Regions from separate parts of the Peribacillus sp. FSL K6-1552 genome, predicted to be linked through region 2. Evidence: predicted binding sites of a transcription regulator. Region 2 holds the regulator's gene; the other holds the start of a gene.

Region 1 (4,984 bases), 2.6 Mb from region 2:
ATAGCTATTTTTAGGTTGTATAGGGCTTTGCTGAATCTTTTTAGATAATGGTAATTATTCACATTGCTGAATGAGCGGAGTTTAGGTAATATAACTATAGAAGCTGCGCTGTTCGTAATGATTATTAAGTTTTAACCTTTAAGCTGTAATAGGGAGTTTTATATTGAAACAGGAATGTTATGCCTTGTCACTGACTTGGACAACAGGATTGTTTCTGCAAACACCCACTTTGAGGAGTGGTGGTTTAAAACTTTCTTACTGAATACGGCAATGGCGGCTTACATCTTTAAATGTTGAAACCGGTCTCGGTCTGAGGCCGGTTTTGTGCTGTTTTTTTCACAACGTCCTATAGGAATTGTATGTATCGCTTTGTAGTCTGAAGAACCGAACCGATAATATCGAACCCATTTTGAACTAATATATTTTTTTCAACCGTTCTACTTTTTTTAAAAAAATGCCATTGTTTACAGCTTGGTACCTTACATGTTGTTTTGGCAACATTTATTCTTGCTTTGTATACCGATTGGCATAACTTGAGGCAACGAAAGCATTGGGTTTAATTTTGGGTTCCACTCCCATGGATTCCATCCTAGCTACCATTTCTTTTACAAACTCACTTGTTTTGTTCCGTTTTCCAATCCCGATATCAATGTGGCCCTCCATGATGAACGTTGCCCCTTGATATACAGCAGGCAGTACAATATCGATCAACTGATTTTTTCTTTCTTCCGTAAACATGGATACAATCTCCTCAGTTAACGACAATTCATGGGAAATACGTTCATGTAATTGGGTCATCCTTCTAGGAATCGTCACTTTTCTAATACAAGCCCACACACCATTCCCGACCTGCTGTATCACAATGCCTGTAATGAAAACCGTATGTTTTTTATGTACTTGAGAATCAGTACCGACCATCAATCGATAGTTACCAGATGGATTTAATTTCATGAACTCTACAATATGTTCGAATACCTCTTCAAATGACATGTTTTTTTCCTGAAGATTTTGAAATGGAATGTTATGAATTGGATATTGCCTCATATTGTTGCACCCAACCTTTCCCTGGCTATTACTGATTGTTCGATATCTACTTCCCGCCAATAACACATCATATGAAGTAAGTTCTTGTTTCGTGCAGTGAGTAAAACAACCCCCAAATGAAGACGTAGTCATCAATAAAAGGAAATGTAAGAAAGAGCTCTTATTAAGTAAGCAAAATCCTTAATGAAAAATCTATTTGAGAGATACCGATATGGACGAGAACGACCTTTGCTGATGAAGCTCATTAATAGTTTGAATCGTTAACGGTTCGAAAATATATATCCCTAACTAAACATACATAGAAAGAGCATCCATTAGGAATTTTTTCGGTTTCTAACTTATTGATTCCTTATACAGATGTTAAGTAAGCCATTTATTTTAAAATGTAGAGATTTAAAGCGAACAGAAGTCTGAGCCTCAGGCTTCTCTTTTTTTTTGTAAGAAAGAAGAATTTCATGATAATCTTTTACGAAAAAAAGTTAATAGAAGTTATCGATTGGTGTATCTCGGCTTTAACTGAAAAATAAATTAAGCTTGTAATTTTATATATCACCTTAGAAAAGATCCAAACATCATCCAAATGATATGACAGAGTAAGGTTTATCGAAGAAAATCCAAATTTGAAATTATGAAAATTTTAACTAATAACTGCTTTAAAGTATTAAAATTCTATAACTTTCAAAAAAAGTATGTAATGTTTTCTTACATGAATAAAGAAATCTCACCTTTATAATAGTAAAATAAGTGAATATTCAATGAATAAAAGATAGGAGAGATGAAAAGTGAAAATATCCGAATTGAAAAAAAGCGGGCATGCTCCGTCATTATTAGCTTCATTCCTATATTTTGATATTAGTTTCATGATTTGGGTATTACTAGGTGCACTCGGTGTCTATATTACAAAGGATTTCGGGCTATCCCCAGCTGAAAAAGGTTTGATTGTAGCTATTCCGATTTTGGGAGGCTCGTTTTTCCGAATCGTTCTTGGTTTTTTGACTGATCGGATCGGTCCACGAAAAACTGCGATCGGTGGGATGCTTGTTACGATGATTCCACTTTTTTGGGGATGGTTATTCGGAGAAAGTTTAGCGGAACTCTATTTAATTGGGATTTTACTCGGAGTTGCAGGTGCAAGTTTTGCTGCAGCACTTCCTATGGCTAGCCGCTGGTATCCCCCTCACTTACAGGGTCTTGCGATGGGCATTGCCGGAGCCGGTAACAGCGGAACTCTGTTTGCGACATTGTTTGGACCGCGTATTGCAGAGTCTATTGGTTGGCATAATGTGATGGGGTTAGCTTTGATTCCTTTAACCATCGTATTTGTCATTTATATTTTAATTGCAAAGGACGCCCCATCTCAACCGCCTGCAAAACCACTCAAGGAATATTTCAACGTATTTAAAATTAGAGATACTTGGTATTTCTGTATTCTCTACAGTGTGACTTTTGGAGGGTTTATTGGGTTTACTAGCTTTTTAAGCATCTTTTTTGTTGATGAGTATGGGTTAACAAGAGTAAGGGCCGGGGAATTTGTTACATTATGTGTCATCGCTGGAAGTTTCTTTCGTCCTGTTGGAGGATTTATTGCCGATAAAATAGGTGGAGTTAAACTACTTATGTTTTTATTTGTCGGACTCACATTATGTATGTTTGGTATTAGTTTTCTTTATTCTTTTTCTACCGTTACGATCTTACTGTTTCTCGGAATGCTATTTCTTGGAATGGGCAACGGGGCTGTCTTTCAGTTAGTTCCACAGCGATTTTCTAAAGAAATTGGTTTTATCACAGGAATTGTAGGAGCTGCTGGAGGTGTTGGCGGATTCTTGGTTCCAAACATACTTGGAACGTTAAAACAGATTACTGGAACATATGCTACAGGATTTATAGTATTTTCTGCAATTGGAATTTTGGCGTTCATGATCTTGGTTCTTGCTCAACTCTCATGGAGAAAATCGTGGGTACTTGGAAAGAATTCAGTTAAAATCTAGAACAATTTTTCAATAAAAAGAAGGAGAAAATACAAAAATAAATCATTTTAGAGAGCTAAATGATAACACTATTAGCTCTTTATTATTTGCTTACCTATCAATGGTTTAATACTAAAATTCATTACTTGTTGGAGGTTAGTAAATGTATAGACAAAAACTAGTATTAGTTGGGAACGGTATGGCGGGATTGCGTTGCATTGAGTCAATTATTATGAATAATCCTAATGCTTTTGAGATTACTATTTTCGGTAGTGAACCACACGTTAACTATAATCGAATCTTATTGTCGACTGTGCTGCAAGGCAACACATCATTTGAAGATATTAAGATAAATGATCGAAACTGGTATAAGAAGCATAATATCCAACTGTTCACAGGAGAAACGGTAGTGAAAATCGAGAGAGAGAATCGATTGTTAAAAACAGACAAAGAAAGGGAAGTTTACTATGATAAGCTCATCATTGCTACAGGTTCTGTCCCGTTTATTCTTCCTGTAACCGGTGTTGATAAAGAAGGAGTTATTGCATTTCGAACAATTGAAGATTGTCAAAAAATGATTGAAACTTCAAAGCAATATACAAAAGCAGTAGTCATTGGAGGCGGTTTATTAGGTTTAGAAGCAGCGAGAGGGCTGTTAAACCTTGGTATGGAAGTGAATGTTGTTCATATTGCTGGTTATTTAATGGAGAGGCAGCTTGATTCAACGGCTTCCATTTTGCTGCAAAAAGAGTTAGAAAACCAAGGGATGCGCTTTCTTTTAAAAAAGGAGACCATGGAGATAATTGGTAACGACCGTGTAGAGCGAGTGCGTTTTAATGATGGAACGGAGGTAGAAGCCGATTTAGTAGTGATGGCTGCAGGAGTTAGACCAAATATTCAATTGGCTAAGGAAAGCGGAATTAATACAAATCGTGCCATTATTGTAAACGACTATTTAGAAACAAGCGATCCTAATATTTATGCGGTTGGAGAATGTGCCGAACATAAAGGCCTGGTCTATGGGCTGGTGAAACCTCTATATGAGCAAGGTGAAGTATTAGCAAAACATATTTGTGATATAAAATCCCAGGGATACCAAGGTTCTGTCCTCTCAACCAACTTGAAAATATCAGGTGTTGAGTTGTTCTCTGCTGGACAGTTCCTTGGTGATGAAACAACAAAGTCAATTACGGCTTTTGATGAATTAGATGGTATTTATAAAAAGGTAGTCTTTCAAGAACGAAAAATCATTGGTGCTGTGCTGTATGGTGATACAAAGGCTAGCACACAATTACTTGATATGATTTTAAAGCGAAAAGAAGTTACTAAAGAGGAAAAAATTACACTGTTCCAATCATCAAGTACGGGTGAAAGTTTAATCGCTTCTATGGCATATAGTGATATTATTTGCAATTGTAACACTGTTTCAAAAGGGGCAATTATTGAAGCCGTTCAAAATAAAGGATTAACAACAGTTGAACAGGTTAAACATTGTACAAAGGCCACTGGTTCTTGCGGTGGTTGTAAGCCGTCAGTGACCGAGCTTTTGGAATATACTCAAAGTGATTCATTTGATGAAGATATTGAACAAAAGGTAATGTGCTCATGTACCACATTAACTGAGGACGAAGTAGTGAATAAGATGCAGCTCGGAAACTTAACATCTGCTCAAGAAGTGATGGATGTTCTTGAATGGGGAAATAGCGCAGGTTGTTCAATATGCCGACCAGCTTTGAGCTATTATTTAGGAATGATTTATCCAGAGTATGAGATTAAACAGGAAACTCTATTCATAAACGAACAAAAGAATGCTACTGTTCAAAGCGATAATCGTTACTCTGTTATCCCACAAATGTACGGTGGTATAACTAATGCGGAAGACTTGCGAAAAATTGCAAACGTTGCAGATAAATATGATATATCGCATGTTGCAGTAACAAGTGAACAAAGAGTTCATTTAATGGGTGTGAAAA
Region 2 (4,984 bases):
GAATATATATCTCCATGTAACTCAAGAAATGAAAAAAGAAGCTTCCCATAAGTTTGGTCAACTTATGAGAAGCTTCCGTTAAAATCCTCAATGTTAGCATAATGTTACCATTTCACTCTCAAACCCTTATATATCAAGGGATTGACGGCTTTATTACATCATGCCGCCCATTCCGCCCATGCCACCCATATCAGGCATGCCCATGCCACCAGCACCAGCAGGTTCTGGTTTGTCAGCAACAACAGCTTCTGTTGTTAAGAACATTGCAGCAACAGAACCAGCGTTTTGTAGAGCTGAACGAGTTACTTTAGTAGGATCCACGATACCAGATGCGATCATGTTAACCCATTCGCCAGTAGCTGCATTGAAGCCAGTTCCAACTGCTTCACCTTTAAGGCGTTCTACGATTACAGAGCCTTCAAGTCCAGCATTGTGAGCGATTTGGCGTACAGGCTCTTCGATAGCACGAAGAACGATTTTCACGCCTGTTGCTACGTCGCCTTCCGCTTGAATTTCTGCCACTTTATTGTATACGTTTAGAAGAGCTGTACCACCACCGGCTACGATACCTTCTTCAACAGCAGCACGAGTAGAGTTCAATGCATCTTCAATACGAAGTTTACGTTCTTTTAATTCTGTTTCAGTAGCTGCACCGACTTTGATTACTGCTACACCACCAGCTAATTTAGCAAGGCGTTCTTGTAATTTTTCACGGTCGAATTCAGAAGTTGTTTCTTCTAATTGAACACGGATTTGGTTTACACGAGCTTGAATTTGAGCTGTATCTCCAGATCCTTCAACGATAGTTGTGTTTTCTTTTGTAACAACCACTTTAGACGCACGTCCTAAAGATTCGATTGTTGCAGATTTAAGGTCAAGTCCGATTTCTTCAGTGATTACTTCGCCGCCTGTAAGAGCTGCGATGTCTTCAAGCATTGCTTTACGACGATCACCGAATCCAGGAGCTTTAACCGCAACTGCATTGAATGTTCCACGAAGTTTGTTCACAACAAGAGTTGCAAGCGCTTCGCCTTCTACATCTTCAGCAATCAATAATAGTGGTTTTCCTTGTTGAACAACTTGCTCAAGTACAGGAAGGATTTCTTGGATATTCGTTACTTTTTTATCCGTGATTAAGATATATGGATTGTCTAAAACAGCTTCCATTTTATCTGAATCTGTAACCATGTAAGGGGAAGCATATCCACGGTCGAACTGCATACCTTCTACAACGTCCAATTCAGTTGTGAAACCTTTAGACTCTTCGATTGTGATGACGCCGTCGTTACCAACACGTTCCATAGCTTCAGCAATCAGTTGGCCTACTTCTTCATCAGCTGAAGAGATAGCAGCAACTTGTGCAATCGATTCTTTGTTTTCAACAGGTTGAGAAATGGCTTTTAATTCTGCAATTGCAGTATTAACCGCTTTTTCGATTCCTTTACGGATACCCATTGGGTTAGCACCAGCTGTTACGTTTTTAAGACCTTCACGGATCATTGCTTGCGCTAGAACCGTTGCAGTAGTTGTACCGTCACCAGCTACGTCGTTTGTTTTGCTTGCTACTTCAGCAACCAATTTCGCACCCATGTTTTCGAATGCATCTTCTAATTCGATTTCTTTAGCGATTGTTACACCGTCATTTGTGATAAGCGGTGAACCGAATTTTTTCTCAAGAACCACGTTACGACCTTTTGGTCCAAGCGTTACTTTAACTGCATCTGCAAGTGCGTCCACACCACGAAGCATTGAGCGGCGTGCTTCTTCACTAAATTTAATTTCTTTAGCCATTTATAAGTACCTCCCTAAAATTTTAAGAAAATTTTCGTTCAGTTAAGTATGATGTATAATTAGCCAATAACAGCTAAAATGTCGCTTTCACGTAAAATTAAGTATTCAGTATCTTCGTATTTCACTTCAGTACCAGCATATTTTGAGAAGATAATTAGATCGCCTTGGGCAACCTCTAAAGCAACACGTTCGCCATTTTCAAGAACACGGCCCGTACCAACTGCTACGACCTTACCTTCTTGTGGCTTTTCTTTTGCAGTATCAGGAAGAACAATACCGCTTGCCGTTTTTTCTTCAGATTGAACTAGTTCAATAATAACGCGATCACCTAATGGTTTTAACAAGTGAAACAACCTCCTCATATTCTCTTGATAATTTGCTTTATGATTATTAGCACTCTTCATCATCGAGTGCTAACACATTTATAATATTAAATAAACCGAGCCTTTTTTGCAAGTATCTTATCGAAAATTTTTTATTAATTTCTGATAAATTCCGGGTATACTACTTTAGGATAATGTTTCTTTTAACAAAGGAGATGAAATGTTCTCTTATGCGTACGTTTAAGTGGAGTTCTGTCTCATTATTTGATACCATTTTGGAGTATACGTTTAGAGATTGTCCCCATGTCAGGACCGTTATAAGAGAAATGGCGGACTAAATAAAAGGAGTTTTCATTTTTGAAAAAAGAATATTGGTTCGTCATCATCACTTACATAGCCATGCAATTATCCAGTATTGTTGGGATGCCTATTTTCATGCTGATTGGATCTTTAAGCGGAATGCCTGCTGATGAACTCAAAGTTAAAGCGGCAGCATATTGGATTGTATTCAGCTTTCTCGCAGCTCTATCACTGATTTTAATTTTGATGAGAAAAGATATGAGGGAAAGGATAGACACACGCAATCAAGCTTCAATCCCTACGTCTATATTGTGGGCGATAGCAGGTGTATTTCTGGCTCTTATTGCTCAAAGCTTAGCTGGAAGCATTGAACAAATGCTCGGGGTGAAGTCTGAATCTGAAAATACGCAGAATCTTATTTCACTCATATACGAAGTCCCAATGGTCATTTTCGTGACTTCAGTAATTGGACCTATTTTGGAAGAAATCCTTTTCCGGAAAATCATTTTCGGATCACTTAATAAACGCTTTAATTTCTTTATTTCAGCTTTAATCAGCTCAGTTATTTTCGGCTTGGCGCATGGTGAACTCGAACATCTTCTTTTATATACAGCAATGGGCTTCACCTTTGCATTTCTTTATGCGCAAACAGGTCGTATCCTTGTGTCGATGGTGGCACATATTGCAATGAATACCCTTGTTATCATCCTTCAAGTGTTATATAGAGAAGATATTGAGAAAATGCTAGATACTGCACAGGCCTTTATCGGAGGTTTATTATGAAACGTCGTCAATCACCACTATTTATCGGTATCATCTATACAGCCTTAGGAGCTCTTTTTACGGCTATCGCAATCCAAAGCGTCAGTTCATCAGGATGGGGAATCTTTGCCTACATACTCGTACTTATTGCGACTCTTGACTTTGGGTCAGGGTTACGCATGATCATGCTGCACTTTAAAATTAAATCCACAAACAATAAGAAGAAAAAATAAAAAACGCTGCGAAGACGCAGCGTTTTTTTTATTCCTCTAATGCAACTTCTTCTACCACAGGATAATGCTTTAAAAAGTAGATGAGAGACTGAAGCTCTACGGCCAGGTCAATATGGTGAACTCTTATAGACGGCGGTACAGTCAGCCGAGCAGGAGTGAAATTCAATATTCCTTTAATATCAGCTTTAACTAAACGATCGGTTATCGTCTGAGCCACTTGGGCAGGTACTGTCAAAATAGCTGCTGTAATATTATTTTCCTGCAAAAGGGTATCTATTTGGTCCATATGATAGATTGGTACATCAGCAATTCGCTTTCCAACCTTATCTTCAGAAACTTCAAATGCCATTTCAATCTTTGTATTATTATTTTTCAAAAAATTGTAATTTAAAAAAGCGGTCCCTAAATTCCCTACTCCAATTAAAGCCACTTTTGTCAATTCATCTTGATCTAGTGTTTTTCTGAAGAAGGATAGTAAATAATTCACATTATAGCCGTAGCCCTTTTTTCCAAGCGCGCCAAAGTAGGAAAAATCACGGCGAATTGTAGCCGAATCAACTTTTACAGCTTCGCTAAGCTCTGCCGAGGATACTCTTTGTTTACCTGAGGAATGTAAGTTCTTTAAAAATCGATAATATAAGGGCAACCTTTTGGCCGTTGCCTGCGGTATCTTTGGGTCATGGTTCATCGTTCTTCCCCGCCTTCACACATGCTTTTCAAACTTATTCTTCTTTATCTGTTTGATTCAACTGTCTTTTGTAATCGCTACTAGACACCCCACCTGTTTTCTCCACTAAAAATGTAGGCCCGATTACCATTCCTTTATCAATAGCCTTACACATATCGTAGACAGTTAAAGCGGTCACAGATGCAGCTGTTAACGCTTCCATTTCAACACCTGTACTCCCTTTTGTCTTGGCTTCTGTTTCTATTTTAAGCCTATAACCTTGTTCTTCTTTTACCCAATCAAAGGCTATATTGACCCCTTGTAGAGAAATAGGGTGACACATCGGGATTATATTGGATGTATTTTTGCTTGCCATGATGCCTGCAACCTGTGCAACTGACAGAACATCACCTTTTTTCATTTTCTGGTTCGTGATTTTTTCATATATTTCATCGTTCAATAAGATACTCGATTGAGCTGTTGCCGTCCGAATGGTTTCAGGCTTCGCACTCACATCAACCATTTTAGCTCTGCCTTGTTCATTAAAATGCGTTAAGTCCCCCATTAATAACCCCTCCTAAATCATACACTATTATTCCACATTATGTAACAGCTTGTTTTTGCTTAAACCTCAGCTGTTGCCGATAATTACTATAATACGTTACACTAACAATAATCAATTGAGGTGAAAATTTATGATTTTATTACAAATCAATCAACTATCCAAATATTACGGAGCTGAACTTATTTTATCAAATATGAAGCTCGAAGTTCAAAATAAAGATCGAATTGCCCTAGTTGGCCGAAACGGCGCTGGAAAATCAACTCTGCTAAAAATCATAGCCGGACAACTTTCCCATGATGGCGGTGAGATCATCAAACCCAAAGGCGTCACTATTGGCTATATG

The links. The regulator Rex, encoded in region 2, represses fermentation and respiration genes when NADH is low (regulators of the CRP and FNR family bind a similar motif). The targets are predictions, from matches to a motif close to TTGTGAAATATTTCACAA.
Region 1: NST21_RS14055 (nitrate/nitrite transporter) is a predicted target of Rex. The motif match lies at 1,671-1,688, and genes of this name have one in related genera.

The regions. Positions count from the first base shown of each region.
Region 1 is NZ_JBBOST010000001.1:2,900,603-2,905,586, forward strand. Features, by position in the region: RNA gene ssrS (6S RNA) at 98-284, shown strand; gene NST21_RS14050 (ribonuclease H-like YkuK family protein) at 502-1,044, opposite strand; gene NST21_RS14055 (nitrate/nitrite transporter) at 1,827-3,032, shown strand; gene nirB (nitrite reductase large subunit NirB) at 3,175-4,984, shown strand, end outside.
Region 2 is NZ_JBBOST010000001.1:320,305-325,288, reverse strand. Features, by position in the region: gene groL (chaperonin GroEL) at 154-1,791, opposite strand; gene groES (co-chaperone GroES) at 1,851-2,135, opposite strand; gene NST21_RS01670 (CPBP family intramembrane glutamic endopeptidase) at 2,472-3,197, shown strand; gene NST21_RS01665 (YdiK family protein) at 3,194-3,409, shown strand; gene NST21_RS01660 (redox-sensing transcriptional repressor Rex) at 3,438-4,097, opposite strand; gene moaC (cyclic pyranopterin monophosphate synthase MoaC) at 4,132-4,641, opposite strand; gene NST21_RS01650 (ABC-F family ATP-binding cassette domain-containing protein) at 4,772-4,984, shown strand, end outside.